Regions from separate parts of the Nostoc sp. UHCC 0252 genome, predicted to be linked through region 2. Evidence: riboswitches for the same ligand, from Rfam matches in the RefSeq annotation. Region 2 holds a riboswitch; each other region holds the start of a gene.
What was found. A riboswitch is a leader RNA that binds a small molecule or an ion and turns the genes downstream of it on or off. The one in region 2 is predicted to bind cobalamin.

Region 1 (10,932 bases), on a different contig from region 2:
TACAGCTAATAATCTTCAGGTTGCGATCGCACCTAAAGCCAGCATCGGCTTACTGGGACACGATTTCTTTGGTAGTTATGATATTAAAATTCTGGAGAAAGAGGTCGAATTTCATCATCGTTAATGCTCACGGGACATTCCGAAATTGCTCTAATATTCGCCGTCGCACTCGTTCTATAACTACTTCTTCCTCAGCAGATAGCCCATCAAATAACATCTCATATATAAATGGTACACCTAACTCTAACTCCGATAAAAGTGCCCGTTGACTAAATACATCTTGTGGTTCCCCTTCTAGCATCAGTCGCCCTTTATCCATCACAAAAACCCAATCTGCCCACCGATAAACTAAATCCAAATCATGGGTTGCCATCACTAAAGTAGTCCCATCTTCATGAATTTTTTTCATCGTTGCTATCAAGTTTCGAGTATGTTTGATATCTAAATAAGCCGTTGGCTCATCCAGCACCAAAAGTTCTGGCCGCAATACCATCACATCTGCTATAGAAACTCGCTTCTTTTGTCCTAAACTTAGATGATGTACAGGTCTTTCGGCTAAAGCAGTCAGCCCAAATTCAACTAATGCTTGCTCTACTCGGTTTTTAATTTCTGATTCTGGTAAGCCCAAATTACACAAACCGTAAGATATATCTTCTTCAACAGTAGAAGCTACTAATTGTTGTTCTGGATCTTGAAATACTAACCCAACCTTCTGCCGTAAACTACTCAGATAATTTCGACTATAACTTAACGGTTCACCACGCCAACGCACAAGACCAGAATTAGGTTTATATAGACCATTAGCTAATAAAAATAGTGTAGTTTTACCACAACCATTTTGACCAATTAATGCACACCTTTTGCCAGATGGAATCTTAAGTGTTAGACCATTCAAAGCTGATTGCTGTGCTACTGGATAGGTGTAATAAACCTGCTCAAATTCGAGTAAATATTCCTGCATTCCGCCAAAAATCCAATCCTATTAATACTACACAGCCGAAAATAGCTTCAATGATATACCGCTTTTGAGGATGATAACGGCGGGGATGCCAAACTCGAAATTCACTGACAAAACCGCGTGCTTCCAATCCGAGAGAGAACTGACTATAACGTTGTAAGGTTCGCTGTAATAGTTGTCCGATTAGTAGTGCTAAACTTTTCATTCCACTATGCCAAGTACGGTAGCCACCACGAGCATTTTGGGCAGTCAACAATTCACTAGCTGTATTTAGCAGGATGAAAATAAACCGATACATTAGTAATAACAAATCGCTCAGAAGCACAGGAAATCGTAAGTAACGCAGAGTTTGTAATATCTCTGGGAAAGGCACTGTTAACATGAGAAAATATAAGCAAGAAACAGAGGCTAATGCTCTAGTTAAAATTCCCAATGCTTGGATACTGCCACTATGACTGATATAAATATAAAAGTGTCCGAAAGCGAATCCATACCACGAGTCTAATTGCACCTTGGGCAAATCAGGTATAGCAACTCCATTCACCATCAAAGCTGGTAAGCTTGTCAAACAAAAAATTATGGTGAACATTAACAACCGAAAATAAACACCAGCCGGGATTCTTGCATAAATAACTATCCAAATACCCATCCAAATCGCTATTAAAATTTGTACTAGCGGATGGGTAGTAAGGGAAATTGCAAGAGTAGTGAATGCAAAAATTATTTTATGTTCTGGTGGCAATCTTCGGAGTCGATTAGTATAAGCTAAAGTGTCTAATTGCAAGCTCATTCTTCACGCTTTTGTTGTTGGGAACGTCCTTTATACAACCCAATTGCATAACCGACAACTCCAGCACCCAAAGCTGCTTGCGAAGCAAATAACAAGCTTGCTACCTCACTACTAGGAGGTTCAAATAGTGATTTAAACCAGGGTTGATATCCGGGTTGTATTTCAGTAATTGCTTTTTTGGCTTGATCATCAGAACCGCCAAATTCCCCACTCCGCACAAATATCAATGGTGCAACTGCTAAAGCTAATACAGCTACTACCAACAGCCAGTTACTCAACCCTTTTTTAGATTGACTCATTACCATTTCCTCGCTTGATTAATTGCAACAGTTCCAATTCTTGAGGATTATAAGATTGCAGCCAGTTCCATACCAACACAGTTAGTAATCCTTCACTAATTGCTAAGGGAACTTGAGTTATAGCAAAAATTCCGGCGAACTTGGTAAATGAAGCGATAAATCCACCAACGGGGGCAGGGAAAGCTAGGGCGAGTTGAATAGAAGTTATAACGTAGGTTAGTAAATCTGCGATCGCAGTTGCTAAAAATATGGCGATTTTTTGTTTACCACTCAGCTTAATTGTCAGATTATATATCCAGTAAGCTGCAAATGGGCCAGCGATCGCCATCGAAAAAGCATTTGCGCCCAGCGTCGTCAAGCCGCCATGCGCCAATAACAAAGCTTGAAATAACAATACCAAGCTACCTAAAACCGTCATGGTGAGAGGGCCAAACAGCACCGCACCTAACCCCGTCCCTGTAGGATGAGAACAGCTACCTGTGACAGAAGGAATCTTCAACGCTGACAGTACAAAAGTGAAAGCACCAGCCAATCCCAGTAGTAGTTTTAGTTCCGGGTTAGCTTGGGTAATGCGAGTCAGACTACGCAATCCTAATAAAAAAAATGGTAATGCCACAATCCACCAAAAAACCGCCCACTGCACTGGTAAAAAACCTTCCATAATGTGCATAGCATAAGCGGGTTTGGGGAAACCAACTACCAAGTAAAAACTAATAACTCCCATCAGGGTTAGACTAACTAACGCCTGTTTTTTTCTTTTCATAACCTGTACCTCGCAGATTTATGTTAACGAATTGGTTCCCATCGGCGGGCATCCTGACTCACCTAATTTTGGCTCACAGTTGCGGGACAGCGCCGGATTCACACCGGACTTTCCCCCTTGCGTCCAATGGCTGCTCCCCATCAGAACCGATTGGAGTAACTATATCACTATTGCTCAAGCATCAAGACCGCGAACAAAATAATCCTATCAACCTAAATTGATTGTATTTAACAAAATTTGGGGGTTTAAGTCCCTGCCTAATAGGGGCAACACGTTTTGATGCCTAATTCAAATCCCCGTCACAAAACGTAATTGCAAATCGGAAATTGCGTTAGCGTAGCGGGGCGAAGCCCATTGCGAATTGGTTTAATATGCCCCCCCACTGGATTGAAGTTTTTAGAGAATACGTGGTCTACTAGACAACTAAACGTTTAAATACAATCTGGCTGCAAAGGACACTTCTGAGAATATGGAAACAATACCATTTATGGGTACTTCGTCCTTCGGCTGGCTGTACTGGGTAATACAGCCGCTAGCTCTACACATTCCAGATGGCTTTTTGAACTTACCCGTTATCCTGATCACCTGGATAATTGCCCTAAGTCTAATTACAGTAGCGACTAAGCGATCGCAGGCAGAATACCAAGAACGGGCTGTACCTTTAATGGGAGTTTGTGCAGCATTTATCTTCGCAGCGCAAATGATCAATTTCCCGATTCCAGGAGGCACTTCTGGACACCTTTTAGGCGGAACACTAGCTGGAGCTTTATTAGGCCCCTGGGCTGGCTCGCTAGTTATGGTTGCAGTGTTCATCGTGCAAGCTGTTCTGTTTCAAGATGGTGGACTGACCGTTTTAGGAGCCAACATCTTTAATATGGGATTAATTGGGACTTTTGGTGGTTACTATCTCTATCGCACAGTCAGATTTGCTACTGGGCGCGATACCTTGCGGGGTATGACAATTGGTGCGGCGATCGCTGCTTGGACAAGTGTAATGGTAGCTTCAGTTGTGTGTGCCTTACAACTAGCTGTGTCTGGAACAGTTCCTCTGATGGTAGGTTTGACAGCGATGGCTTCTTGGCATATTGTAATTGGCATTGGCGAAGCGCTGATCACCGTCGTAGCACTCAGCTTTATTTGGCGGACTCGACCTGATTTATTTTACGATCCACCTCGTAAGATAAAATCACCTGTGTCTCGTCCCGTCTCTCGTTATTAAAAGGTGTGTGTTGAATCAGGATTTAATACTTATGAGTAGCAACCTTTCGCGATCGCGCAACCAAGCTTTTGTTATCGCTGGCTTAGGTATTGCCCTGTTGATTGCAATTTTCCTTTCGCCACTAGCAAGTCAAAACCCAGATGGGCTAGATAGAGTCTCAGAAGACTTGAAGTTTGACAACAAAGCACTCGAAGATAAACCCGCTCACAAATTACCCTTTTATGGGATTTTTGATGAGTATGCCCTTAGAGGAGTACCAGAAGCGATCGCTACTCCATTAGCTGGGTTAGTCGGAACACTAGCAACTTTTGGTTTAGCCTGGGGTATTGGCAAACTAGTTGTTCGTGGTTCTAGTTCACCTTCTACACAGAATAATGCTGATTCAGACTCAGATGCGCCAGATTAACAATTCGTAATTAGTAATTAAATACAGATAGGAACTGAACATCATGCTGCTGCACGTTGGGGCGTTTGTGCTGGATATCGATAGCAAACAAGCTACTCTTTGGCACAAACTCGCTCCCCGTACTCGGATACTTTGTACCTTATTGTTTGTGTTTGCCAATGCTCTAACACCAAATGGGCATTGGTGGACTTGGGCTATTTATGGATTAGCTTTAATCAGTCTAGTCTTGCTTAGTAAAGTCACCCTATCAGTACTAGTGAAACGGTTAGCAGTTGAGCTAACGTTTATTAGTGTCGTTCTCCTGGGTACTTTATTTCGGGGTGGTGGCGAGGTGTTATGGTCTTGGGGATCATTGCAGATTACGACAGTGGGGCTAACTGTCTTGGGTAGCGTCACGCTTAAAGCATTGCTATCGCTGCTAATACTAAACTTACTGACTTTAACAACTTCGGTAACAGCCCTGCTTCATGCCCTGCTGGAATTAAGAACTCCACCACTATTAGTAGCAATTCTGGCATCTATGTATCGCTATATCAGCGTGTTGATCGGCGAGTTTAACGCTATGCGTCGGGCGGCGGAGTCTCGAAATCTGATGAACAGCAATCGCTCTATCCGGCTAATTGTTGGCAACATGATTGGAGCGCTGTTTATCCGTACTTACGATCGCGGAAATCTCGTTTATCAAGCGATGCTCTCACGAGGCTATCAAGGAGTACCACCAATGATGGAAAAAGTCTCGCCAGGAGGACGATCTGACGTTGTGGCTTTAAGTCTAACTGTAATTTTGGCACTATTGGGTCAGGCTATTTACTGGCGGAAATAACCTTTTTTCACATTATCTCAATGCACCATAATCCAATATCAATTCAAAATCTTAGCTATACCTATCCTGATGGAACTCAAGCTTTAGACCAAATAAATTTGTCTATCAAGGCAACAGAACGAGTGGCGCTAATCGGAGCCAATGGTTCGGGAAAATCCACGCTGCTGTTACATCTGAATGGAATTATCATGCCGCAAGCGGGAGAAGTGACTATTGGAGAGTGGTCTATAAACTCGGAAAATTTGCAAAATATTCGGAATTTTGTGGGTTTGGTGTTTCAGAACCCAGATAATCAGCTATTCATGCCAACAGTTTGGGAAGATGTTGCTTTTGGGCCGTTAAATCTGGGTGTGCAAGGTGATGAATTGATCGAACGAATTCTGCAAGCAATGGCAGCAGTTGATATTGATCCCCAATGGTATGGGCAACGCTATACAAATAATTTATCTGGAGGTGAAAAGAAGCGGATTGCGATCGCTGGAGTCTTGGCTATGAACCCACAAGTATTAGTATTGGATGAACCCTCTGCTCAGTTAGATCCCCGTTCCCGCCGTCAATTCATTGAATTGCTACAAACTTTACCTCTGACACAACTGATTGCAACCCATGATTTAGATTTAGCTTTGGATTTATGCGATCGCACAGTTGTTCTCAGTCAAGGTAAAGTCGTATACGATGGCCCAACTGAACAGGTAATGAGCAATCCAGAGTTTTTACATGGGCACGCTTTAGAGTCACCACTAAGTTATAGCCGCCCTTACTGTCAGTTAGAACATGCACCTGTTAAGGCATCTCGATACCGTGAATTTGTTTAATTCACCCACAAATATTTTTCACCTGCTAAATCATTGCCCTATCTAAAAATTTCACCGGAGAGGCAGCTGTTGGGAGCAAGGAGTTCTTAGCTGGGATAAATAATTCTTCCTTTTTCTCCCTGCTCCCTGCCCCCTGCTCCCCTGCCTCTTTTAACATGGAGATATCACTGATGTTACTCGCTTCTTCTGATAAACCTATTGATAAAAATCTCAAAGATGTTGTAAACGAAATTGAAGCGCAAAGTCCTAGTTTATCAGTTTTAGCAGCCCGCCAATTTCGCTATAGCTTGCGTCAAACTCCTGTAGAAGTCAATATCAAAGAACCACGACAATTTAACATACTCGAAGAATTTATTATCCGCGCTGCTATTGAATTTCAGCCCCCACCAACAGAGGATGAATTAGCTTCTATACTTGCACTGGATTCTGTATTTATTCAAACTACTACTGCAAATCTTCGTTCATTACAAACTCTATCAGCAACATCACCAATTACAGTTACTCCTGAAGGTCGCTCATTTTATGAAAAAGGGTCTGTACCACAGCCCCCATATCCTGTACAACTTAATGCTATTACAGACCCTTTAGGCAACAATATTACCTTTCAATTTGAATCATTAAATGATACGATTGTCAATCTTCCTGATTTGGCAGATTTTATTAATATTGATCATCTAATTACTGATATCTCTTCACTACCTCTTGAGCAAATCCAAAAAAGCATTCAAGATTCAGGTTTAGAACTTCATTTGCCAGAAAAGGGAAAGATTGTTACTTCCTGTAAAATTGTAGCTTCGACTCAAAAAATTTGGCGGAAAATATCGATTTTCGTTATCTTCGATGCCACTAAAGAGAAGTTGAGGATTCAAATAAGAAGTGGAAAGCAAATTTTAGAATCAGCGTCAAATTTATTAGAAGTGCTACATGCTGAAGGCAAAATATCTTTAGAAACATTATGTCAATTATCAACCGAAACCATCAATTTAGAACGTGAAGCGATTCTGAAGCAAAAAAATACTGAAATAGATGCTACGCTAAAAGTATTAGAAACTAATAAAAAAGTTGGTGAAAAAATAGATAATAACTCAGTGAAAGGTGATAATCTATTGTAAATATCTATAATATCTAATCAATCGCCTCTTCCTAAAGATTTAGAAATCATTTCTTTTTTATAACTAAAATATGCCTTTTGTTAGAAGAAGAATTACCTTTTTATAGTTAGGGTTTATTTGTACTCCAAAATAAGTGAATTAGCATGATAAGTTTAATTTCTAGGACGATTTCTGAGATCAGTTCCTTACTTAAAGGACTTCAGGTAAAAAGTTTCGTGGCTGTTGTCCTAGTTGGCTTTCTAGTACTGACAACGAATGTTACTTATGGGCAAAATGACAAAGGCTTAAAGGAAAGAGTTCGTGAACAGATAGAGCAAAATGATGCTCAAAGACCCAAAACAACAGGGCAGTGGAATAAAGAAGCTCGTGAAACAGAAGGCTCTCTTGGTAAAAGGCTTGAGAAGATTGGAGAAGAGTCAGCAGAAGCCTTTAAAGAATTTGGCTCTGGGTATGTAGAGGGCGCTCAGAAAACTGCTAGCGATGTAGGAAATAGCGCGGCACAGACAGGCGAAAATATCTCTAACCAAGTTGGACGCTAAATGCGTTTCAGTATTCTATTAGCATTGACGCACCCATCCCTTCTAGAGGTGGGATTTATAGGATAATAGATCAAGACTGAAGATAGATGATTTGAAAAACGACATCTATCGTAGGGGCAATTCATGAATTGCCCCTACAGCGTTGATCTATTTCCCATCAAAGAAGCTTAATAAAAAGCTATAGGATTACTATTTGATTTTTGAACGAAATTAGGTATTTTAGAGTATGTTATAACGGAGTTCGTAACGCACTATTATCAAGGCTTTGATGCGTTACGCTGTCGCCAACACATCCTACGGATATTTTCAGAAATCAAACCAAATTCCTATATAAACGACGTATTTATACTAAAAAAATTACTTTGTACAGGGCATAAGTCCTAAAAATTTATACTTTTAATAGGGTAGTGCAGCTAGCTGTGCCGCCTTACTGCGTATTCGATGAAAAAGAGAATTGCTAATTTTGAGAACCGTAAGCATAGACATCGCCTCCACTTTGTTCTATACAAAATTCAGATGAATAACAGATAATAAATAACTTTAAGTAATAGCTTAAAAAGTTGGCAATAAATAAAGTGAACTATTAAGGTTTGTCATTTTTTATCTACAAATAGTCAAAGACACTTGATGTATAAGCATCAACCGCTTTCACTACGGGGAGAAAAATAACAATAAATCAAGTTATGTTAGTTATGTTTATTTATACCTACTTTATTTAATTGATCTCAATTATTAATGTATTACTTTTTACTAAAAAGCTATAAATTTAATAACAGCTAAGTAACTGTCGAATAACTGTTTTAAAACATGAAACAATGAGGAGATAGCTAAGACAGAAAAGAATAAAGCACACAGATAATTAGTGATATGAAGCAATCTAAGAGTATTCGGAAGCGGGGACTTGTCCTAACGATCGCAGGGATGAAGCGCTTACAAGCAGCAATTCTAGCGATGGAAAAGGTTCAAAACAATGGCAATCACTTCACTCTAGAAGATTTAGGCGATCGCATGAATGTTTCGACCAAAACCCTAAACCGATTGTGGTCGTTGAATACAGGCGTGGATCAAAAAACCCTAAAATTGTGCTTTACCGCCTTTAACTTAGAACTGCACAAGGAAGACTACACAATCTTGAGTGAGCCTAACAATACTGAAAACTCTCAAATTACTTCAGTAAATTCGAATACAGATATTAAAGCTGTATTACCGTCTTTACCTTTAGACTTATTTGCTACTCAGCAATCTAGCCAACTCGAAAACCTTTGGTCATACCCAGACGGCCCCGTACCTCTAGATTCCCCTTTCTACGTCGAACGTCCTCCCATTGAAGAACTAATTTATCGAGAAATAATTCAACCAGGCTGTGTAATCCGAATTAGAGCGCCAAGAGAGATGGGTAAAAGTTCTCTTGTGCTACGGCTGTTAGCCTTTGCTCAAATGCAAGGTTATCGCCCGGTAAACGTGAATTGCAAGCAACTTGATGCGAGTTGTTTGACAGACTTAAATAAGCTTCTGCGTTCTTTTTGCTGGCAAATTGCAACAGAATTAGGCATAGATCCCAAGCTAGATGACAACTGGGATGAGGAAATAGGTTGTAAATTAAGTTGCAGTTTATACTTGCAATCTTATTTGCTCAAACAGAGTAAAAGTCCCGTGGTTTTAGTCTTAAATGAGGTTGACCGCTTTTTTGAATATCCTGAAATTGCTCAGGAGTTCTTTGGTTTGTTGCGTTCTTGGTATGAAGAAGCACGACAAGATACGAATTTACGCAAATTAAGACTAGTGGTTGTTTACTCCACAGAAGTGTATGTCTCTCTGGATATCAACCGTTCTCCATTTAATATTGGATTACCGATTCGTCTACCAGAATTTACTAAGCATCAAGTCGAATATTTGGCTCAACGGCATGGACTAGACTGGACTTCTGGTAATGAGGTTACACAACTGATGTCTCTTGTCGGGGGACATCCAGCCCTAATTCGGATTGCTCTGTATTATCTCTGCTGTCAAGGAATTACTTTACAAGAACTGATAGATGAAGCGATCGCTAACGGTGGTATTTATCGTTATCATTTATGGCGACACTGGGCAATGTTGCAAGAAAATCCTAGTTTGGTAAAAGCGTATCTTGAAGTTGTTACCGCAAAGCAAAGCCCTTCTCTCAATCCCATTGATGCTCATAAGCTCGAAAGCTTGGGGTTGATCGCTTATGAAGGCGATCGCATTTTACCGCGTTGCCAACTCTACGGTGCTTACTTTAAAAAGCAACTTAGTGTTGCTGAATTGGAATATAAATCATTGCAAAAACGTGCCTAAACAAACTCTCAAATACTTTTTTCTCACGCCTCTATGCTTTTCAAAACTCTGGGCGGAGGATTTCTTTGCTCAGAGTTTTATAAAGCGTAATTAATTAAATACTTGACCAATAAAGCTGATAATGCTCAATAAAAAATGTTCCGTTATTGGAAGACGTTTTAAAAAAGAAGTAATAATCTCCTGGCTCCCAAATACTAAATTCTTGCTCTTGTTCTTGAACAACAGCCGTCGAGCCACCATTAGGGATAGTCATCCCAGCAGTTTGTATTCCGTTCTGCGCTCTCATCAGAAAAACTTCCAGCAGAGAGAAACCCTGTAATTCCGCAGAATAACGAATTTTAAAGCGAATTTTTCCTCCATCTCGTAGGGTCTTTTGAACAGAAAACTTTTCTGTTTGAATGGGATAGCCAGACAGTTTAATAGCCTGATCTTCTGTTAAAATTTTGATATACTTTTGATTAACTGAACTCATTAATTTTCCTCCTGAACAGTAATAGGGTATATTGACGTAATTCCATTGTGACAAATATCTTTTAGTGAGAATTCAACACTAATTAATTAGAAGTCAGAAGTGAGAATCAGGTCTACTTTGACTGATATATGATTAATCAAGTTTTATTGGGGTTATTTAATTATTCTGATTTCTAACTTTTGACTCTTGAATTCTTCCTGTCACGTTCGTATTTTCCCTTTATCGCTAAGAAAATGCAATGACAGATAAGACAGTTAAAAAGATAGCTAAAAATTTAACTGAGTATAACCAAAATCATTTAGACTGAAGCATTAACTATATGAATCCAGTTTGATTCCTGAAATTACTAGGAATTGGCCATTTATAGAAAAAATTAAACAGGAAACAGTTTAAAAACCACATCTGTCGTAGGGTAAATTT
Region 2 (9,727 bases):
ACTAACGGCTGGCAAGATCCGCGCCTATACAGATCAGGTGTTGCAGGCTTTTGCAAAACAATACAGTGTTTCACTATATCAATATAAGGATATGTTTGAGATTACCTCAAGCTACTGCCCAGTACGACCCTGCCCGTTACATCCAGAATCCTAGAGATGACCACATACCGCCAATTAACCATCTGGGATGTATTAGATGAGTTGTCCGAATCTCCACCAACTTCTTCTCTTGATGCTATGTGGGATTGTTTGGATGCCGAGCTAGAAAAACTACCCTTGGAGGCACAGCTATTAACCGCAGCGCTTGCCTTCAGTCAAATTGCGGATATTCTCAAGTCTCGTGCCGAAGTGCTGTTGCAAGATACCCGCGATCGCAATAGTCTTTTGGGGCCAATTATTAGCACCGATCTCTTTGCTGGTCTAGTGCGGACAACAATGCACCTCGATTTAGATGATTTGATTGAACCGCAAACACCACAAACCTTTAAACCACACGGCCCACACCAATTTTCATCTCCTACTGAGTTGGGTGATTCTGTAGCAGCACCTGTTGAAAAAGCGAATGTTTTGGCAATGCTTGATGAGGTGACAACTTTAGAAGATGTTCGCAATTTGGCATCAGATGAGGATGTGGAAAAATGGCATCGCGCGATCGCTAACTACCTGATAAATGTCAAAGATGAGATTTCTTTAGTTAAACTGCAACGTGTGTTGCAAATGCCGATGGTAGAAGTATGGTTAGGATTATTGCTGGGTGGGTTTACACTAGAACAGCGTGGTGATTTTTATCACAACCATAATGTCTGGGTGAAAAGCTCTCCTTCCTACTACCAATAACAATACATTCGCCATATAAACCCTCACAACAAGAGAAACCAGCACAAGGAAAATCTGGATTTGTTCCAGCAGTTGCCAGATGGGTGATCGAGCGCTCCAATGCTTGGATGGAGCGTTGTAAAATTCTAGTGAAAAACTTTGAACGAACTCTAGCTAGTGCCACTGCCAAACTCAACCTCTGTTTCATCAGGCTAATGATTAAGAGACTTGCAGACCCTTCCTAAGATGTCAAATGGGTTCTCTACGGCGCTGAGGTTCTGGTGAATACCTGATGAAGAGTGCTGCTCAAAATTAGTAATAGTGATATAGTTACTCCAATCGGTTCTGGTGGGAAGCAGCCATCGGACGCAAGGGGGAAAGTCCGGTGTAAATCCGGCGCTGTCCCGCAACTGTGAACCAAAATAAGGTGAGTCAGGATGCCCGCCGGTTAGAATCAATGCGTTTACATAAATCTGCGAGGTACAGATTATGAACAGAAAAAAACAGGCGTTAGTCAGTTTAACGCTGATGGGAGTTATCAGTTTTTACTTGGTAGTTGGTTTACCCAAACCTGCCTACGCCATGCACATTATGGAAGGTTTTTTACCCGTGCAGTGGGCAATTTTTTGGTGGATTGTGGCATTACCATTTTTTCTACTAGGATTGCGTAGTCTGACTCGCATTACCCAAGCTAACCCGGAACTGAAACTACTGCTGGGCTTGGCTGGTGCTTTCACTTTTGTGCTGTCAGCGTTGAAAATCCCTTCTGTGACAGGTAGCTGTTCTCATCCAACAGGGACGGGATTAGGTGCGGTGCTATTTGGCCCACTCACCATGACGGTTTTAGGTAGCTTAGTATTGTTGTTTCAAGCTTTGTTACTGGCGCATGGCGGCTTGACGACGCTGGGGGCAAATGCTTTTTCGATGGCGATCGCTGGGCCATTTGCGGCTTACTGGATATATAATCTGACAATCAAGTTGGGTGGTAAACAAAAAATCGCCATATTCCTAGCAGCTGCGATCGCAGATTTACTCACCTACATTATCACTTCTATCCAACTCGCCCTAGCTTTTCCTGCACCTGTTGGTGGGTTTATCGCTTCATTCACCAAGTTCGCCGGGATTTTCGCTATAACTCAAGTTCCCTTAGCAATTAGTGAAGGATTGCTAACTGTATTGGTGTGGAACTGGCTGCAATCTTATAATCCTCAAGAATTAGAATTGTTGAAATTAATCAAACGGGAACCCCAAGGAAATGAGTCAATCTAAAAAAGGGTTGAGTAACTGGCTGTTGGTAGTAGCTGTATTAGCCTTAGCAGTTGCACCGTTAATATTTGTGCGTGGTGGCGAATTTGCCGGTTCCGATGACAAAGCAGAAAAAGCAATTACTGAAATACAACCTGGATATAAACCCTGGTTTAAATCATTTTTTGAACCAGCTAGTGGTGAAATAGAAAGTTTATTATTTGCTTCGCAAGCAGCTTTAGGTGCTGGAGTAGTCGGTTATGCAATTGGGTTGTATAAAGGACGTTCCCAACAACAAAAACGTGAAGAATGAGCCTGCAAATAGATACTTTAGCTTATACTAATCGACTGCGAAGATTGCCACCAGAACATAAACTAATTTTTGCATTTACTACTCTTGCTATTTCCCTTGCTACCCATCCGCTAGTGCAAATTTTAATCGCGCTTTGGATGGGTATTTGGACAGTTATTTATGCAAGAATTCCGGCTGGTGTTTATTTTCGGTTGTTAATGTTCACCATAGTTTTTTGTTTGACGAGTTTACCAGCATTAATGGTGAATGGGGTTGCGATTAATGATTTGCCAAGGGTACAATTAGATTCCTGGTATGGACTAACTCTCGGACACTTCTATATTTATATCAGTCATAGTGGCAGTATCCAAGCATGGGGAATTCTAACCAGAGCATTAGCCTCTGTTTCTTGCCTATATTTTCTCATGCTAACTGTCCCTTTTACGGAAATTTTACAAACTCTGCGTTACTTAGGATTCCCAGTGCTTTTAACCGATTTATTATTATTAATGTATCGGTTTATTTTCATCCTGCTGAACACAGCCGATGAATTGTGGACAGCGCAAAATTCCCGTGGTGGCTACCGTACTTGGCGAACTGGAATGAAAAGTTTAGCACTACTAATCGGACAACTATTACAGCGAACCTTACAAAAATATAGTCAGTTCTCTCTCGGATTGCAAGCACGGGGTTTTGTAAGTGAATTTCGAGTTTGGCATCCTCGTCGCTATCGTCCTCAAGCACGATATATCATCGAAGCGATTTGCGGTTGTGTAGGATTAATAGGATTAGAGTTTTGGCGAAATGCAGGAATATTTACTCGAATTTGAGCAGGTATATTACACCTATTCAGGCGCACAGGAATCAGCTTTGAATGGTCTAACACTGAAGATTCCATCTGGTAAAAGATGTGCGTTAATTGGGCAGAATGGTTGTGGTAAAACGACGCTATTTTTATTAGCTAACGGTTTATATAAACCTGATTCTGGCGTTGTCCGTTGGCGTGGTGAAGCGTTAACTTATAATCGTAATTATCTGGGTAATTTAAGACAGAAAGTTGGACTAGTATTTCAAGACCCAGAACAACAATTAGTAGCTTCCACTGTTGAAGAAGATATATCTTATGGTTTGTGTAATTTAGGTTTACCAGAACCAGAAATTAAAGACCGAGTAGAACAAGCATTAGTTGAATTTGAACTGACTACTTTAGCAGAAAGACCAGTGCATCATCTGAGTTTAGGACAAAAAAAGCGAGTTTCCATAGCAGATGTGATGGTGTTGCAACCAGAATTGTTGGTGTTGGATGAGCCAACTGCATATCTAGATATAAAACATACTCGTAACTTGATAGCAACCATGAAAAAAATTCATGAAGATGGAACTACTTTATTGATGGCAACCCATGATTTGGATTTAGTCTATCGGTGGGCAGATTGGGTTTTTGTCATGGATAAAGGGCGGCTGATGCTAGAAGGTAAACCACAAGATGTATTTAGCCAGCGTACACTTTTATCAGAGTTAGAGTTGGGCGTACCATTGATATATGAGATGTTATTTGATGGGCTATCTGCTGAGGAGGGAGTAGTTATAGAACGAGTGCGACAACGGATATTAGAGCGATTTCGTAATTTTTCCTGATTATATAGTTAGAGAATCTCAATAAATTAGGGACAATGCTTTTATAAACAATCCAAAAATTTAATCAGTTCATACAATGAATAATAAGTATATACAGTCTGGCTGTTTGTGATTTTCCACAAAAATTGTTTAGAGTTTGATATTACTTCTACTGAGATTGGTAAGCTATTGTGACTTTGATTAACTTTGAAGCCTGCACGTTTTAAAGCACGAATAGTCCATATAGTTGCAATACCCTCACCTATCAAATTAATTTCTCCTTTGTGGGATGTATGGAGATGAAATTCCCCAGAAGCAACATCAAACTCTACACCTTCACTCTCAAAAGTATCAGCAAATGCACCACTCAACACTAAATCTTCCGGTGCGCCAACGTGTAAAATCCCATTAGCTGTTAATAACCAAACCTTATCAGCCAGACGCAAAGCTAAATCTAAATCGTGGGTAGAAAGGAGAATTGCTTGATTGGTTTCTCGTGCTAACTGACGCAATAATTGCATAATTTCCACCCGTCGCGGTAAATCCAGAAAAGCTGTTGGCTCATCAAGTAACATCACAATAGGCGACTGAGCCAAAGCACGCGCAATCATGATTTTTTGGCGTTCACCATCGCTTAATTCGCTAACTTGGCGTTGTGCTAAGTGTACTGCTCCTACAGATTTTATTGCCCAAGTTACTATAGCTTCATCTGCGGGTGTCAAATTTCCCCACCAATCAGTGTAAGGATATCGCCCCAAACTCACCAAGGTGTAAGCTGATAGCATTCCCACATCAACTTTCTCGGTAAGTACCAAACTCAGGCGTTTGGCTAATTCTTGTGGTGCTAACTTGTAAATATTTTCGCCTAAGAGTCGCACTTCACCTGATATTGGGGGTTGCATTCCGGCGAGCGATCGCAGTAATGTAGATTTACCCGCACCATTGGGGCCGAGTAAGCAAACAAGTTCCCCAGCTTGCAGAGATACAGAAATATCAGACGCAACACACCGAACAGTTTTTCGGGATGTCTTATAACCAATAGTCAAGTTATGAGTTGTTAAAATCGAGTTACTCATGAGAAACTTCACCTTAAAAACACTTTGCGTACCTCTGCGCTTACCTTGGCGTACCTCTGCGTTTCAAAAATCTTAAAAAGACTTTTGGGAATTACGCCGCAGAATTACCCAAGTAACAACAGGAGTTCCAATCAAAGCAGTAACAGCATTTAAAGGTAAAACCATCTGACTCACCGCAAGTTGAGAAAACAAATCTGCAAACAATGCTAAGATTGCACCCATCATTGTTACACTAGGGATTAATATCCGATGGTCGGAAGTATTAAAAAGACTACGACAAAGATGAGGAATTGCTACACCTAAAAATGCGATGGGGCCACAAAAAGCAGTAATTGCTCCAGCTAATATAGATGCACTAGTAATAATGGAAAATCTAGTTTTCTGCACCGTTAAACCTAAACTACGTGCATAAGATTCACCTAGTAAAAGTGCATTCAAGGATTTTGATTGCAACACTGCTCCCAATAAACTCAAAAGTATCACAGGAATTAAAACAACTAACTGTTTCCAAGTCACCCCAGCAAAACTTCCAAAAGTCCACATAATATAACTTTGAATGCGTTCTTTGGAGCTAAACTGCAACAAAATACTAACAATTGCACTAGTAGCATAACCAAACAATAAACCTAAAATTAATAACGTCATCGTATCTTGCACTCGGCGAGAAACAATTAACATCATCCCTAAAACTGATGCTGCGCCGAGACTTGCGGCTATGACTAAACCAAAATCGCTAATGATTCCCAAATCTGCTAATAATGTTGGTGTTGTAGCACTTGCTGTCAGCACAACTAACGCTACACCTAAACTTGCACCAGAACTAATACCCAACACAAAAGGCCCAGCTAAGGGATTTTTAAATAAGGTTTGCATTTGTAAGCCACTCACACCTAAAGCCGCACCTGCTAAAGTTGCAGTTAAAGCTTTAGGTAGCCGAAATTTGAGAATAATATGAGTCCATGTCACTTTTTCTGCTTCTTGTCCGAGCAAAACTTTGACTACTTCATTAACAGGAATATCAACTGAACCTAAAGCCAAGTCTAATAAAAAAGCCAAGATTAAACTTATAAGTATAATTAAGAAAATAATGGTTTTGAAAACCGGATTTTTTTGGTTTATTAGGGGAATTTTAAATTTATATTTTTCGCTGAACATTATTAATTAAGTTTGTGGTAATAAAATAGTTTATGGTTAGGTAATATCTCTGGATGCAGTATTTTAATCAAGTCAGATAAAACCATATCTGGGTTACTAATTCCGCCTTCCCAGTAATCATTACCTCCGTTTTCATTGACACGGGCATTATTATTGTAAAGATTGCCCGTTTTCACAGCCTTAAAATCAGCATAGCGATTATCTTCTGCGACTAAATCCTTTAATTTATTCCAAGATTGACTAAAATTCAACCAGTAGTCAGCATTGGCTGCACGTTCCAAAACAACTTCAAAAGATAAAGGTAAACTACCAGAGGATTTATCATCACTCCAAAGATAGTTTGCTCCTGCATCAGCCAGATATTTAGCTACATAACTTTTACCTCCAGGCATATACCAAGTTCCTTTAAAATTGAACCCAACAAATATAGTTGGACGATTTTTTACAGATTTAGCTTTTTCAGCTACTCGTGCATATTTATTGGCAATTTCACTAAATATTTTTTCTGCTTGTTCGTCTTTATTAAAAAACAGAGCCGTAAATTTTAACCATTCGCTTCTTCCCAATGGCGCATCTTCCATATATTCAGAATTTATACCCACTTTCAAACCCGCCTCTGTGAGTTTGCCATAACTATCAGTTTGGGAGTTTCCAGTACCAAAAGTTGTCACTAAGTTGGGATTTAATTCTAATAATTTTTCTATATTCACATTTGAATTATTCCCTACTTGTGCTATCTTTCCGGCTTTGATTCTCTCGACTACATCAGGAGTATTGACTTGTTTAGTATTACTAATACCAATCAATTTATCAACTACACCTAATTTCGCTAGGTGGGGTAAATGAGTAGTAGATAGAGAAACTATGGAATTAATGGGAACTGTAATTACCTGCGCTTGATTAAATTCTTTTGGTGTGGGAGTTCCACATTGGACTAAAACATATTGAAACTTGGTGTTGGCATTCTGCAAAGGATTTTTTGTAGTGACGATTTTGTAGTGTTTATGATACTCTACTGCGAAGCCTGTGGCATGAGTAATCTTGATTTTATTAGGGAAGTAATCAGTATTAGGATCATAGTTTTGAATACAGCCGTTATTATTAGCATTTGTAGAGGTATCAATTGCTGTACTATGGCAAGCAATAATTAAAGTGGCAATTAAGAAGAATTGGCATAAAAAAATAATGGGTTTTGAGTGAGTCAGTTTTACCAATTTCATGGGGTTTGAGATAAATATTATTATTATCACGCAGAGACATGGAGGTGGGCACTTCCGTGGGCGGGTTTTCCGACTTGTACCCCTACAGAGAAGCAAGCTACGCGCAGCGTCTTCGTCGTGCAGAGAGGAATACCAAGAGTACTGCTTTATATCTTTGCGTGAAATTTTTAAAAGGATAAATTACACAGACTCTGGTGGATAACAATGTTCAATAACTTTGTTACCTTTTAGTAAATGTTCATTGACAATAGTTTCAGCTACGCTTGAGTTAACGCGAGTGTACCAAGTTCTATCATCAGAATGAAATACTACTGGCCCTTGTTGGCAAACTTCCAAACAGCCAGATGTTCTCACTTCTATATCTAAACCAGCATTTTCAACTGCGGATTTTAAAGCATCAAATGTGGGTTGCCATTTGCGTGAAGGAAGACAGCGAGTAGAAGTACAAACTGAAATATAAGAATGCTTCAGGGGATTTTTGCTAAACGGGATTGGTTGAATACCCAATACATAAATATCTCTTAATTCCTGATACAAAGCTAATTTTGATACATCAGGTTTCCCTTCTGGTAATAAATTTTCACCATCAACGAAAGGATTCGGTAATAAAATCGTCATCAATTGTTCATCTGCACCATTCCAAAATTGAATTCCCCAACTTCTGGGATTTCCTTCTGTATTAAACCGACGATAAAAAGCCGCACGGCTAACTTGACGCTGCTTCCTGACTCCTACAGGGGTTCTACAAAGAGGCCCACCAAAATTAGTATCAATACACAAATGTAAATGCCAACCTTCAGTCGCTACCGTCAAATATCCATCGTAGAGAATACAAAGTTTTGGTGCAGCATTAAATTCTAATTCCAAAACACTACCTTGGACAATATGCCCCACCCCTACCTGTTGCCAATTTTGCTCAAATAAAGTGTAAAGTAACGATGACAAAATATTACTTCCACAATCAAAATATTCATACTCAATTGTCCCACCTGTAAACAAAGCTTCAGTCACAACTTGATTTAACGGTGTAACCAAACAATTAAATTCACTCATCTTCAACTCTCCTCTGCATGAAAAAACTCTTAACCTTAGAACCTAGAACTCAACCCAACCTGAAAAACCCTCCCCCCATCAGGAAAACCCGGAAACAACTGATAACGCTGGTCAAATATATTATCTACACTACTTGTCAGTATCAAACTATCACTTAAAGGGACGCGCACTTTGAAATCTAAAGTAGTGTAACCAGACAAAAATTCTGTATTTGTGTTATTCGTTGGATACCCATTCAAAGAATTCATGAGCAATCCTAAATACCAACCTTGAGGATTTTCATAAGAAACACCCAAATTTAATTTATCCGCACCTGCAAATCGTAACTCCTTATCAACTTCTGCCGGATTAGAACTTTCTAAAATCCGTGGATCATTAGCTGTATAATTAGCAAAAGCATAGAAATTTTTCGCTAGTTGTAAGTTTAAAGAAGCTTCAATTCCTGTAGTTCTAACCAGTCCGATATTTTCAAAAGTACCTGTATTGCCATTCACCGGTGGTGTCAACCGCTTAAAGGCAATTGTATCTGATACTGTGTTACTAAAGAAGGTCAAACGTAATAAGCCTATGTTACCTAACTTTTGGTCAATGCCAATATCAAAACTATCACCCTTTTCTGGTTTAAGTTCAGGATTACCAATATTAGTAGGATTATTGTTAAATAAATTAGCAATGGTTGGCGCTCGGAAGTTTCTGATATAGTTAGCTCTAAGTGTTGTGGAGTCAGAGATTACGAATTTTGTACCTACAGATGGTGATGTAAATGAGCCATTTACCAAGCTACTGAAATCTTGGCGTACTCCTAAATTGACACTTAAGCTAGAAGTAAGATTATTTTCATATTTAGCGAAAATGGCTCCTTGACTAATACTGTCATCGTAATTTTCTCTATTGAGATTACTGCCATAATTAAAGGTGGTATTACGCACATTTGCATTCCGGTAATCAAAGCCGTAAACCAAAATCTGATTTTTGGTAAGATTCCAACTGTGTGTGGTTTGAATACCGTAAGAAACTTGGTTAGAATCAAACCGATTCTGAGATGAAAGTGCGCCACTACGGTTATCAAAACGAGTATTGAGAAAATCAGTATAAACTCTGGCTGTTAAAAGTGAATCATTACCATTCCCTAATTTGGAATTCCAGGTTAAATCCGTGAGAACTTGGTCTGTGTATTTGCGATTATTCTCGGTGAGAGAATTGAAAAACCCTTGCCCAAATTGGGGTTCAGGAATTGCTACCCCTCCTGGTAC
Region 3 (10,932 bases), on a different contig from region 2:
CGTGATGCTAACCCTAATTTATGCAAGACATCTCGTACTTTGGTAAAGTGACGACCTAGCTTCATAATTGCTGCTGCATCAGTCATCAGCAGATGTGTAGTCAGTTCTTCTGCCGGCAATGGCGCGGGTAGAACAGTGAGAATATCGGTGTAATAGGTGAAAGGTACACCCAAGGCTACCGGACAAGCCATTAACGAAGAAACTCCGGGGATAACTTCTGTTGGGTACTCTTCAGATAACCGTGTGAAAACGTACATGAAGGAACCATAGAAAAATGGATCGCCCTCGCATAGCACCACCACATCTCGACCGGCTGCTAGATGGTCAGCGATTGGTTGAATTTCTTTATCATAAATAGACTTGGCCTTTTCTGGTTCCAAAGCGCGGGGGAGATGAAATAACACCTCGATTTGATTGCCAGGAAGATATTGCGCCACGATCGCTCTAGCGACACTTTCTTTATCTGTGGCTGATTGATAAGCTACCACCGGAGCCGCACGTAATAACCGCAGTGCTTTGAGAGTCAATAGTTCGGGATCGCCTGGGCCGACACCAATTCCGTAAAGACGACCTTTGTCCATATTCATTCTTCCTCCGTTGCCAGGGCGTTAACTGCTGCGGCTGCGATCGCACTTCCACCGCGCCGACCATGTAAGGTCAAAAATGGCACATTCCTGCTGTCTGCTGCCAATGCGGCTTTTGATTCGGCTGCACCGACAAATCCCACTGGAAAGCCTAAGATAATCGCAGGTTTCGGCAGTCCTTCATCAAGCATTTCTAATAGCCGGAATAGTGCTGTGGGCGCATTACCGATTGCGATCACCGATCCTTCAAGGTGCGATCGCCATAATTCTAAAGCTGCCGCCGACCTTGTAGTACCCATACGCTGGGCAAGTTCTGGCACTTCTGGCTCGTTAAGGGTACAGATAACTTGATTATTTGCAGACAACCGTCGCCTAGTAACGCCATCGGCAACCATCCGGCAATCGCACAGAATTGGCGCTCCTGCTGCTAGTGCTGTCCTTGCAGATTGTACTGCTGTTGGTGAATATCCCAAGTCAGTGACAATATCCGTCATTCCACAGGCGTGAATGAGACGCACAGCAACTTTTTCTACATCTGGTGGCAGCACATCTAGGTTCGCTTCTGACCGGATGATTGCAAAAGAATTGCGGTAAATTTCGTTGGCATCTCGGATGTAGTCGGGCATTCGATTTGGGATTTTAGATTTTGGATTTTGGATTGACTGATGAAAATCGAAAGGCTTAGATTGCCGACTTCTCTAGAAGGTTAGGAATCTTGTTATTTACAAATGATTTAGGAATAATATTAAATAACTGCTGTAATTGGGCGATCGCATATCGATTAGCAAATTTCCCAAAGGACTCATCAGAATTTAGGCGTTCAATTTTATATACATCTAGCATCCGCTCTATTAATGCAGGTAGTTCGGCAAAAGTTACATATTGATATATTTCACGTCCGAATTTCTGCTTGCTGTCACCAACATAAATGTGATAGCCCTCCACAGTTTCATTGTCAGCCTCAATGCTGACACCGAGCAGAGTAATATCACTCTTGGTATGCTGGGCGCAGGATTTTTCGCAGCCAGTGAAGTGGATATTAACAGGGCAATTGAGAATAACGCGAGTTTCAAGATACTCTGCTAATGCTAATGCATGACTTTTGGTGTCCGTGGCAGAAGAGGCGCAACCCTTTTTTCCAGAACAGGCAACTAATGCACTCTTGATATTAGTTGCTGAGGAATCCAATCCTAAGAAAGCAATTTCTTGCAGGACATCGCCAACCCATTGCTGAGGAATATCTGTTAGCAACAGATTTTGCCAAGGGGTTAATCGAAGAGTGCCGCTACCGTATTTCGTTGCTAAATCTGCTAAACCACGTATCTGGTTACTCTCCAATCGTCCAAGGGGTAAGACGACACCAATGTAAAATAAGCCTTGCTGACGTTGGGGATGGATGCCAATATGCTGATACTTCGCATCTGACCGCTCCCCCAGTCCCTCTCCTACAAGGAGAGGGGAGAATTTCTCACCCTTCCCTATTAGGGAAGGGGGTTGGGGGGTTAGGTCACTGCATAAAAGAGAAAAAGGTAGACGCTGCTCAACTTCCTGAAGATAATTTTCACAACCTAAAGTATTCAATAACTCTAAGAGACGTAGCCGACGCTTACTTGTAGTATTACTATGAGCTAGATAGACATCCGCCAAAGCTGCCAAGACGGGCAAACATTGCTCTGGTGATAACAAAATTCCCATATCGCTAGGCGGTTGCCCCTTTGCGCCGACACTCAGATAAAGGCGGAAATAAACATTACCGTCAACTAAGGCAGCAGCAAATAGGATATCATTCAAGCGATCGCACACCCGAATTATCTCACCACCATCAAAGCAAACGCTAAATTTTGCCGACAATCCAGAAAGCGCCGGATGTGTAGCAATATAATCATCCCAACTTTGGAAAAAAGGGCGAGTGTCGATTAATTCTAGCGGGTCGATACCAGCAGTTGGGCTGGTCATAATATTACGGATGTGGTCTACAACAGGATTACGAGAACCTAGTCCCATATCCTGTAGATGTTTCAGAACCTCAGCATTTATCCCCGTGCGGATTTCGCGGACTTGTAGGTTAGCTCGATTAGTCACATCTACATAGCCGCCACCGTGCTGTTCTGCTATATCTGCGATCGCACGGCACTGCTGACTACTAATAATTCCACCTGGTATTCTAATGCGAGATAATATACCATCGGCGGCGGGTGTAGCATAAAACAAGCCAGGACAAGTGGCAAATCCTGAAAGCAAACTTGGAACTCCTTCCCCGTGCAACGCAGGGAGTATAAGGTGAGTGTGTCTTCTCTGACATCTTGAGAGTTGGCATTCTGACTTGGGTGATCCCATCACAGCTGCGGCACAGTCCCGGAATTTCACCGGAGTTTCCCAACTCCAAGCTTTAGTAATTTAGCACGAGAACGCAGTCAGAATATTTAATGCTTCATATTTTGAATCAACCTATCCACGCCCAAAAGCGTGAATTCGATGGCTCATGTAGTAATCGCCTAATTAGATTTAATAAAAAGACTTCTCCCTGGTTTTACTACACGAAACTGTCTTTTTCTGAGTCAGAGAGGGGCAGATTTGAACGAAAAACATAATTTTGAGCGACTTTCCAATAGCGCGAGAACCGCTTGAGGTCAATATAGCCGTCATACTCAAAAAATGGTTCTACTTCTAGTACTTCCACTGCTATCGAACCTTCTATTTGATTGCAGATATCATCAAATCGGGGGCTGGGACTGTTGGCTGTGACAACTAAATTTGCATCATGTTCTTGAGCAAAAGTTAAAATTTCTTGTCCCACATCGCCACGACGGATAACAACGGGTAACTCCAGCAAACATTCGTAGATAAAAGCGATGCGTTTGAGACTCAGTTGCCATTCTTCTATCAAAGCCTCGTCCCAAACCCAGATAGCTGGCGCATCAGGGTATTGTTCTAATGCGGGATTATTTGGACTGAGGCAGTCTCCATGTACCCAAACAATTGGTTTATTCATTTTTCACTTTTTACCTTTTTTTCCACGTTGCCAACTTTGGCTATTAGCTTGTTTGCTAAATTCCCCTTTGGGAAAAAGTCGCTGTTCTAATTCTTCATAGCTGCCTTCAAAATCACAATGACCGTAAAGGGGACATTTCTGGCAATAAATGCCTTTGGTGTAGCGTTCTAAATTTTCACGGTTGAAAAAATATGGTTTCTGACTAAAGGTGCTGGCAACCCATTGCCATGACATATTATTACTAGCAGGATCTCCATCTAAAAGGTGTTCTAGAAACCATTTAGCTCCTGCTTGCCAACGAATATGCAGCCAATGGACAATGTAAGCCGCTAGCCACATTCGGGCGTGGTTATGTAGATAGCCAGTTTCTTGCAAGTCACGGCTAAAACTGTCGATGCAAACTCTACCTGTGGTTCCTTGTCTGATATCTTGCGGCAATTCGGGTGCATATTCAGCCACAGTGTAACCAGTTTTGTACTCTTCCTGGTCTTTCCAGATTCCATCTCCTAACTTGGCATACAACTTTTGCCAGTAGTCGCGCCAGCCTAACTCGTTAATTAGTTTCGTAGCATCATTTTGGTGCTGTACCTGTTCAAGGACATAATCTCGAATTTCTCGCAAACTCAAAACGCCATAGCGAATATAAGGCGAAAGTCGCGTGACTGCACCTGCAAAAAAATTTCGTGTTTGCGCGTAGCTTAGTGCATCAATTTTTTGCAGCGCTTCTTGTGCAGCTTTGCGTCCTCCCACAGTTTCGCTGATGTGGCGATCGCGTTCTGCTGCATCTGGGAATTGTTCGCGCAGGTAGGCTACCAACTCATCGCGGTTGGTAAATTCGCGTTGCATATCTTTAGTCATGTGAACTTTGAAGGATGAGAATAAATAAAAATACTTGTAAGTTAAGTCATTATTATCGCGGATAAATATAAGCGATCGCTCTCAACCTGATGGGAGAACTTTTTTCATAGTAAGCAAAGATGAATCAGTGCGTAGACTTGCAAGAACCGCAGGCATCGGTCATTGTCCTAATTTTTACTGGTGACGTGAATATCCCAGTAAGGCTAGACTGTCAGGGCAAATTGTGTTGCAAAAAACACCATGACCCTCTGCATTAATCCCGATTGCCCAAGACCCCAAAATTCTGAAAATATACTGTTTTGTCAAGCCTGTGGCTCAGAATTGCTCTTAGAAGGACGGTATCGAGTGACTCGCCAATTAGGTGCTGGTGGTTTTGCCAAGACATTTGAAGTCAACCACGCTAACACCCTCAAAGTCTTAAAAGTTCTGATGCTGGATGATGCCAAGGCAGTATCGCTGTTTCAGCAAGAGGCACAAGTCTTAAGCCATCTGAATCATCCCGGAATTCCAAAGGGAGATGGGTACTTTACCTTCTCTCCCAAAAATAGCCAAGCGCCACTGCATTGCTTGGTGATGGAGAAAATCGAGGGGTTGGACTTGTATCAATATATGGAACAACGAAGTAATCGCCCCATTGATGAAAAGTTAGCACTTTTATGGCTAACTCAGTTGGCAAATATTTTGCATGAAGTGCATCAGCAGAACTTTTTTCATCGAGATATCAAGCCAGCAAATATTATGCTCAAAGCCGATGGACATCTGGCTTTGATAGACTTTGGTACAGCAAGAGAAGTTACATCAACCTATCATCAAAAAGCAGCAGGCCAGAATATAACAGGGATTTTTTCACCTGGTTATACACCACTAGAACAAGCCAATGGTAAAGCCGTACCACAATCAGATTTTTTCGCCCTCGGTCGCACATTTGTTTATTTACTTACTGGCAAATCTCCAGATCAATTTTCTGAAGACCCGCGAACTGGTAAGTTAATGTGGCGAGACAGTGCCTCACAAATATCTAAGCAGGTAGCTGGTTTGATTGATTACCTGATGGAAGCATTTCCTGGCAAGCGTCCTCAAAATGCCCAAATGATTTTTAGGTGTCTATCAGAACTTAATTCAACTGTACAGTCATATTCCCCTTCTTCAGCATCACAATTACCACCTACCGAAATAGAAAAGCCTAAATACAGTAGGCCAGTTAAAACGTTAGCGACTACTCAAATTCAATCTTCAAAAACTCAAACAAATATATTCTCTAGCCAGACTGCTCAATTCACAGGCGGAATAATTGCTTTTGCTATACTTTTTTTAATTAAATTCGGTAGTCGGGGAATTTATAAGTTATTTGATTCTCATCCAAGTCAGCCAGTGGTAACTTCAACACCAACTGAGCTACAAGCCAGTAATTCTGAGCAAGCAAGTACTGATTCAACGAGTCAACAACCTTCTATCCCCCAGGAAAATATATCTTCAGGTGTTCCATCTGGTTGGAATAAGTTTGAGGGTGGTGGTGCAGAATTGTGGTTGCCTCCAAGTTGGGAAGGTGGCGATCCCAATCAAAATATAGATGCAATGATTAGAAAAATAGAAAGCCTTGGTTCAAGCTGGGAAGGGTCTGCTCAAATGCTGAAACTAAACTCTTCAGCCTTTTCTATCTTGGCTTTTGACTCGTACAAGGGTGAATCAAGCTTCCCAACTAGTGTAATTGTCTCTTATGAAAAAATACCTATCAAGATGAATTTAGAAACTTATTTACAAGAGACACTCAATAAGTTTCCTTCTGATATTCGGGTGATAAATGTAAAGACAGGATCTATTGAAGGCTATGAAATAGGAAAAATAATCACGGAAATACGGCTTCGGGATGCTAAACAAATATACTATTTAATTAAAGACAGAAACAGTATTAGGGCTGTAATTTTTTCTACTAGTGCCAATGAATTTGAAGTACGTTTACCAGTATTTGAAGCAAGTGTTGGTACCTTCTCAGTTAAGTAGTAGCTTGTAAGTAAAAATTGCTTCTAATTGTTTGGGTTTTGCTATTGTTAAACTAAAACTATTCGTAACTAAATTGTTACGTGCGATCGCTCAATATATGTACAATTCTAAAGCGATTCCAATCTCTCACACTTCCATCATGAGCAACATTCCCCAAGTCGGACAACCAGCGCCAGATTTCTCCACTCCTGACCAAAATGGCAATTTAGTCACTCTCGACGATATCAGCAGTCTGTGGGTTGTCCTTTACTTCTACCCAAAAGATGACACACCTGGTTGTACCACCGAAGCGAAAGATTTCACCGAGTTGTATCAAGACTTTAGCGCACTGGAAGCGAAAATCTTAGGCGTGAGTCCTGATTTGGGTAAGTCCCATTGTAAATTTATCAGCAAACATAACTTGTCAATCACTCTTTTAAGCGACCCAGAACATATTTTGACAGAAGCCTACGGCGCTTGGCGCTTAAAAAAATTTATGGGCAAAGAATATATGGGTGTTGCTCGCTCAACTTTTCTAATTTCACCTGATAAAATAATTGTCTATGCTTGGCCGAATGTGAAAACTAAAGGTCATGCTCTGGCAGTTTTAACTAAATTACGGGAATTAGCAGGTACATAAGGCGACTGAATGCAGGTATAGTTACAGCAATGCTACGTGAATCATCTTTGTAGTAATAAAGCAGGATGTGAGCAGCTTATTTGAGCAAGCGATCGCCGATGCGTTGAACTCAGTCAATCCTGAAAAAGTTCTGGAAGGCAAAGTCGCTAATGCTATCATCCAGGCAGGGTTTGATTTAGTTAGTTTTAATAAAACAGTGGGACTAAATGGCGAAGTCGGTGAAATTGATGTGGAAACCAGCAACGCTATCATCGAAGTAACAACCCAAACTGCTCGGAAGTTGAAGCAAGTTCAAAAGTTGATATCAAACTCTGACTTGAATCCCTTGAATAAGCCTGTTATTCTTTATGCACCTAATTATAAATTTACTCCGTCTCAAGATATCATTGCTATCGGCAGTTATGTAGTTTCCAGTCAAGATGAATTATTAGAATTATTATCCATACTAGGAGTATAAGTAATGCCAGAACCCATTTCTCTAATTTCTAGTGCTGAGATTCAACCAGGAGAATTTTTGAGTTTTCTGCAATATTCTGGAGTATTACTACATCCAGATAATGTATATGATGGGCGTATTTCTAGAAACAATACTCATGTTTGGATTGTTTTAGATAATACTGAATTAAAAAATTTTAATCCTGATGAAATTGAACTCATAACCCAGAAGCTTAGAGCTAAACCTCAGACTCACATTCTACTTGATGTCAGCAAAACTTCAGGAAGTGAGCAACTAGCGCTAGAGTTTGCGTGTCAGTTTGCCGAAAAATGGTCTTGTGTTGTCTATAATTCAAGTCAAAGAGTCTACTCAGCACAGGAATTGTTAGGGTTATGCCAAACAGAACTAGGTTTTGTTTAGATAGTATATAGAGTTGCATAAACTATGGTTCAATTTATCCAAGCACAAAATGTCGGGCTTGCCTATTTGGAGGAAAAATTTAGTCTACAGCTAGCTGAAGATGAGGCATTCTTCACAGAATGGTTTGAAAATTTACCGGAAATTACAGATTTAGACAAGCAAGATTTAGACAAAATAAAACTTCATTTTCTCCGTTTAGTAAAGCGTCCTCCTTTGTCAGAAGAAACGGTGAAATTAGTAGTTTTATCTCCTTTACTCAATTTAGCTGGATTTTATGATGAGCCTTTTTATATGAGAGGCGAGGAATCAATAAGAATTTCTGCCGAAGATGAAGGAGAAATCATTAGAGGTAGAATTGATGTTTTAGTTATTCAAGAACAATTCTGGTTGTTAGTAATTGAATCTAAAAGGTCTAGCTTTTCTCTTTTAGAAGCTGTACCTCAAGCACTTGTTTATATGTTGGCTAATCCTAATGAAGACAAACCTACTTTTGGATTAGTAACAAATGGTAGTCATTTCATTTTTGTAAAACTGACTAAACACAATCTACCAAAGTATGCGTTGTCTGATGAATTTTCGCTGTTGAGAAGAAAAAATGAATTGTATCAAGTTCTAAGTGTATTAAAAAATTTGAGTCGAAGTTTGAGTTAATAATTATGCCTATTCGTCCTATATACCTTGATTGCCACGCTACTACAGCCGTAGATGAACGAGTATTAGCAGCAATGCTCCCCTACTTCACAGAAAACTTTGGCAACCCAGCAAGTATCGGTCATGTTTACGGTTGGGAAGCAGAAGCTGCTGTTAAGCAAACGCGAGAGATTTTAGCAGGAGCAATTAACGCTACTCCTGAAGAAATTGTTTTTACCAGTGGTGCAACAGAAGCGAATAATTTAGCTATTAAAGGTGTTGCCGAAGCTTATTTTAAAAAAGGTCAGCATATTATTACTGTTGTCACTGAACATAATGCAGTAACTGACCCTTGTAATTATTTAAAAACTCTCGGTTTTGAAATTACTATTCTCCCAGTTAAAAAAGATGGACTGATTGATTTAAATGAGTTACAAAAAGCTTTCCGTCCTGAGACAATTTTGGTTTCGGTGATGGCTGCAAATAACGAAATTGGCGTTTTACAGCCAATAGCCGAAATTGGGGAACTATGCCATGCTTACAACATCATTTTCCACACTGATGCAGCCCAAGCTATTGGTAAAATTCCCCTAGATGTGCAAGCGATGAAAATTGACTTGATGTCGCTAACCGCACACAAGGTATATGGGCCAAAGGGAATTGGGGCGCTGTACTTCCGCAGGCGCGATCGCAGAGTGCAACTAGCTCCCCAGCAGCACGGCGGCGGACATGAACGGGGAATGCGGTCTGGGACATTGTATACACCGCAAATTGTCGGCTTTGGGAAAGCTGTAGAAATCGCTTTGGCTGAACAAGCAACAGAAAACCAACGCCTCACCCAATTAAGGCAAAGCTTGTGGGAACAGCTTTCCCAACTTGAAGGAATTCATCTCAACGGACACCCTCAAGAGCGATTGGTGGGAAACTTGAATATCAGCGTTGAGGGGGTGGATGGAGCCGCACTTTTGCTAGGATTGCAGCCAGTAATGGCGATTTCTTCTGGTTCTGCTTGCTCATCGGCAAGTACTGCACCCTCCCATGTCCTGACAGCACTGGGAAACCCTCAACAGCTAGCTTATGCCTCAGTGCGGTTTGGGATTGGCCGGTTTAATACCCAAGAGGAGGTTGATATTGTGGCGAAACATGCGATCGCTACTATTCAAAGTTTACGCAAAACCTCTTTTATGGGTTCTCGCCAAGGAAAGCCGCAATCTGATCTAGTTCCTGCTGATTGAGGCGAAATTCCCCAGCAGCGATGATTCCTTCCACCTGCTTGGGATTGCGTGCGCCAACGATCGGAGCCGTCACCGCCGGATTATTTAAAGTCCAAGCGATCGCTACTTCACCGGGGGAGCGATCGTGTTGCTTACCAATATGCTGCAACACCTCAACTAACTTTAGGTTACGAGATAGACGTGGCTCCTGAAATTCATTACTCTGTTTGCGCCAATCATCATCTGGTAAATTAGCAACCCGCTCAGGTGTCATTTTTCCTGTAAGCAAGCCAGATTGCATTGGTGAATAAACAATTACACCGATGTTATTCTCCTTACAAAAAGGCAGAATTTCCTTTTCGACATCAGGCTTAACCAGTGAATAAGGCGGTTGCAATGAGGTAACTGGTGCAATCTTTTGGATACGCTTCAACTGTTCTACATTGAAGTTTGAAACCCCGATATAGCGAACCTTCCCCTCATCCTTGAGCTTGGCGAGAGTCGTCCAGCCTTCTTCGATATCTGAGTCTGGATTAGGCCAGTGGATTTGATAAAGATCAATGGTTTCAATATCAAGTCGGCGCAAACTATCTTCAACTTCCCGCCGCACAGAATCCGCCTTCAGGCTGCGACCGATTTTGCCTTTTTCATCCCAGATCATTGAACATTTAGTAAAAATGTAGGGGCGACTAGATCGACCTTTGAGCGCCTTAGCAACAACCTCCTCAGAATGTCCCAGACCATAGACAGCTGCGGTGTCAATCCAATTAACGCCGAGGTCAAGAGCGCGATTAATTGCTTCCATTGATTCCTGGTCATCCTGCGCTCCCCAACCAAAAGCCCATCCACCTCCACCGATCGCCCAAGCACCAAAGCCAATTGGGGTAATGTGAAGCTCCGAATTACCGAGCTGTTTGGTTTGCATATCTATTATCTATCTCCAAGAATTTTTGAGTCAATTGCTAGTTTAAGTTGCAAATATTTTCTCAACCGCTATCTGAAGTGTGAATGAATACTAGTGAAAACACAACAGTCAATCACTACTTATGTAGGATTACTAAATCCTAAATGTTGTGTTGATACATACTCCTTATACATTAGTCCAGCACGGCGTAAATCCAGCTACTATCTCAATTAACAAGACAAGTAGGGGCATGGCAATGCCCCTACGAGAAATC

Region 1: linked by a shared signal. The riboswitch ahead of VB732_RS08470 (energy-coupling factor ABC transporter permease) and the one ahead of VB732_RS05300 (energy-coupling factor ABC transporter permease) in region 2 are both predicted to bind cobalamin.
Region 3: linked by a shared signal. The riboswitch ahead of cobG (precorrin-3B synthase) and the one ahead of VB732_RS05300 (energy-coupling factor ABC transporter permease) in region 2 are both predicted to bind cobalamin.

What each region holds. Positions count from the first base shown of each region.
Region 1 is NZ_JAYGHE010000009.1:75,841-86,772, reverse strand. It holds gene VB732_RS08490 (retropepsin-like aspartic protease) at 1-124, shown strand, start outside; gene VB732_RS08485 (ABC transporter ATP-binding protein) at 128-961, opposite strand; gene cbiQ (cobalt ECF transporter T component CbiQ) at 936-1,748, opposite strand; gene VB732_RS08475 (energy-coupling factor ABC transporter substrate-binding protein) at 1,745-2,047, opposite strand; gene VB732_RS08470 (energy-coupling factor ABC transporter permease) at 2,034-2,810, opposite strand; cobalamin riboswitch at 2,836-2,976, opposite strand; gene cbiM (cobalt transporter CbiM) at 3,280-4,029, shown strand; gene VB732_RS08460 (PDGLE domain-containing protein) at 4,061-4,435, shown strand; gene cbiQ (cobalt ECF transporter T component CbiQ) at 4,479-5,258, shown strand; gene VB732_RS08450 (energy-coupling factor ABC transporter ATP-binding protein) at 5,279-6,073, shown strand; gene VB732_RS08445 (hypothetical protein) at 6,244-7,185, shown strand; gene VB732_RS08440 (hypothetical protein) at 7,329-7,724, shown strand; gene VB732_RS08435 (AAA-like domain-containing protein) at 8,592-10,040, shown strand; gene VB732_RS08430 (hypothetical protein) at 10,135-10,512, opposite strand.
Region 2 is NZ_JAYGHE010000005.1:170,046-179,772, reverse strand. It holds gene VB732_RS05310 (hypothetical protein) at 1-154, shown strand, start outside; gene VB732_RS05305 (hypothetical protein) at 157-837, shown strand; cobalamin riboswitch at 1,140-1,280, shown strand; gene VB732_RS05300 (energy-coupling factor ABC transporter permease) at 1,306-2,085, shown strand; gene VB732_RS05295 (energy-coupling factor ABC transporter substrate-binding protein) at 2,072-2,374, shown strand; gene cbiQ (cobalt ECF transporter T component CbiQ) at 2,371-3,183, shown strand; gene VB732_RS05285 (ABC transporter ATP-binding protein) at 3,158-3,991, shown strand; gene VB732_RS05280 (ABC transporter ATP-binding protein) at 4,033-5,046, opposite strand; gene VB732_RS05275 (iron ABC transporter permease) at 5,119-6,201, opposite strand; gene VB732_RS05270 (ABC transporter substrate-binding protein) at 6,204-7,421, opposite strand; gene VB732_RS05265 ((2Fe-2S) ferredoxin domain-containing protein) at 7,602-8,474, opposite strand; gene VB732_RS05260 (TonB-dependent receptor plug domain-containing protein) at 8,510-9,727, opposite strand, start outside.
Region 3 is NZ_JAYGHE010000042.1:16,315-27,246, forward strand. It holds gene VB732_RS21520 (precorrin-2 C(20)-methyltransferase) at 1-587, opposite strand, end outside; gene VB732_RS21525 (precorrin-8X methylmutase) at 584-1,210, opposite strand; gene cobG (precorrin-3B synthase) at 1,266-2,825, opposite strand; cobalamin riboswitch at 2,875-3,013, opposite strand; gene VB732_RS21535 (hypothetical protein) at 3,118-3,576, opposite strand; gene VB732_RS21540 (FAD-binding domain-containing protein) at 3,580-4,434, opposite strand; gene VB732_RS21545 (serine/threonine-protein kinase) at 4,675-6,435, shown strand; gene VB732_RS21550 (peroxiredoxin) at 6,575-7,054, shown strand; gene VB732_RS21555 (hypothetical protein) at 7,122-7,511, shown strand; gene VB732_RS21560 (hypothetical protein) at 7,515-7,910, shown strand; gene VB732_RS21565 (restriction endonuclease subunit R) at 7,935-8,561, shown strand; gene VB732_RS21570 (cysteine desulfurase family protein) at 8,567-9,775, shown strand; gene VB732_RS21575 (aldo/keto reductase) at 9,723-10,679, opposite strand.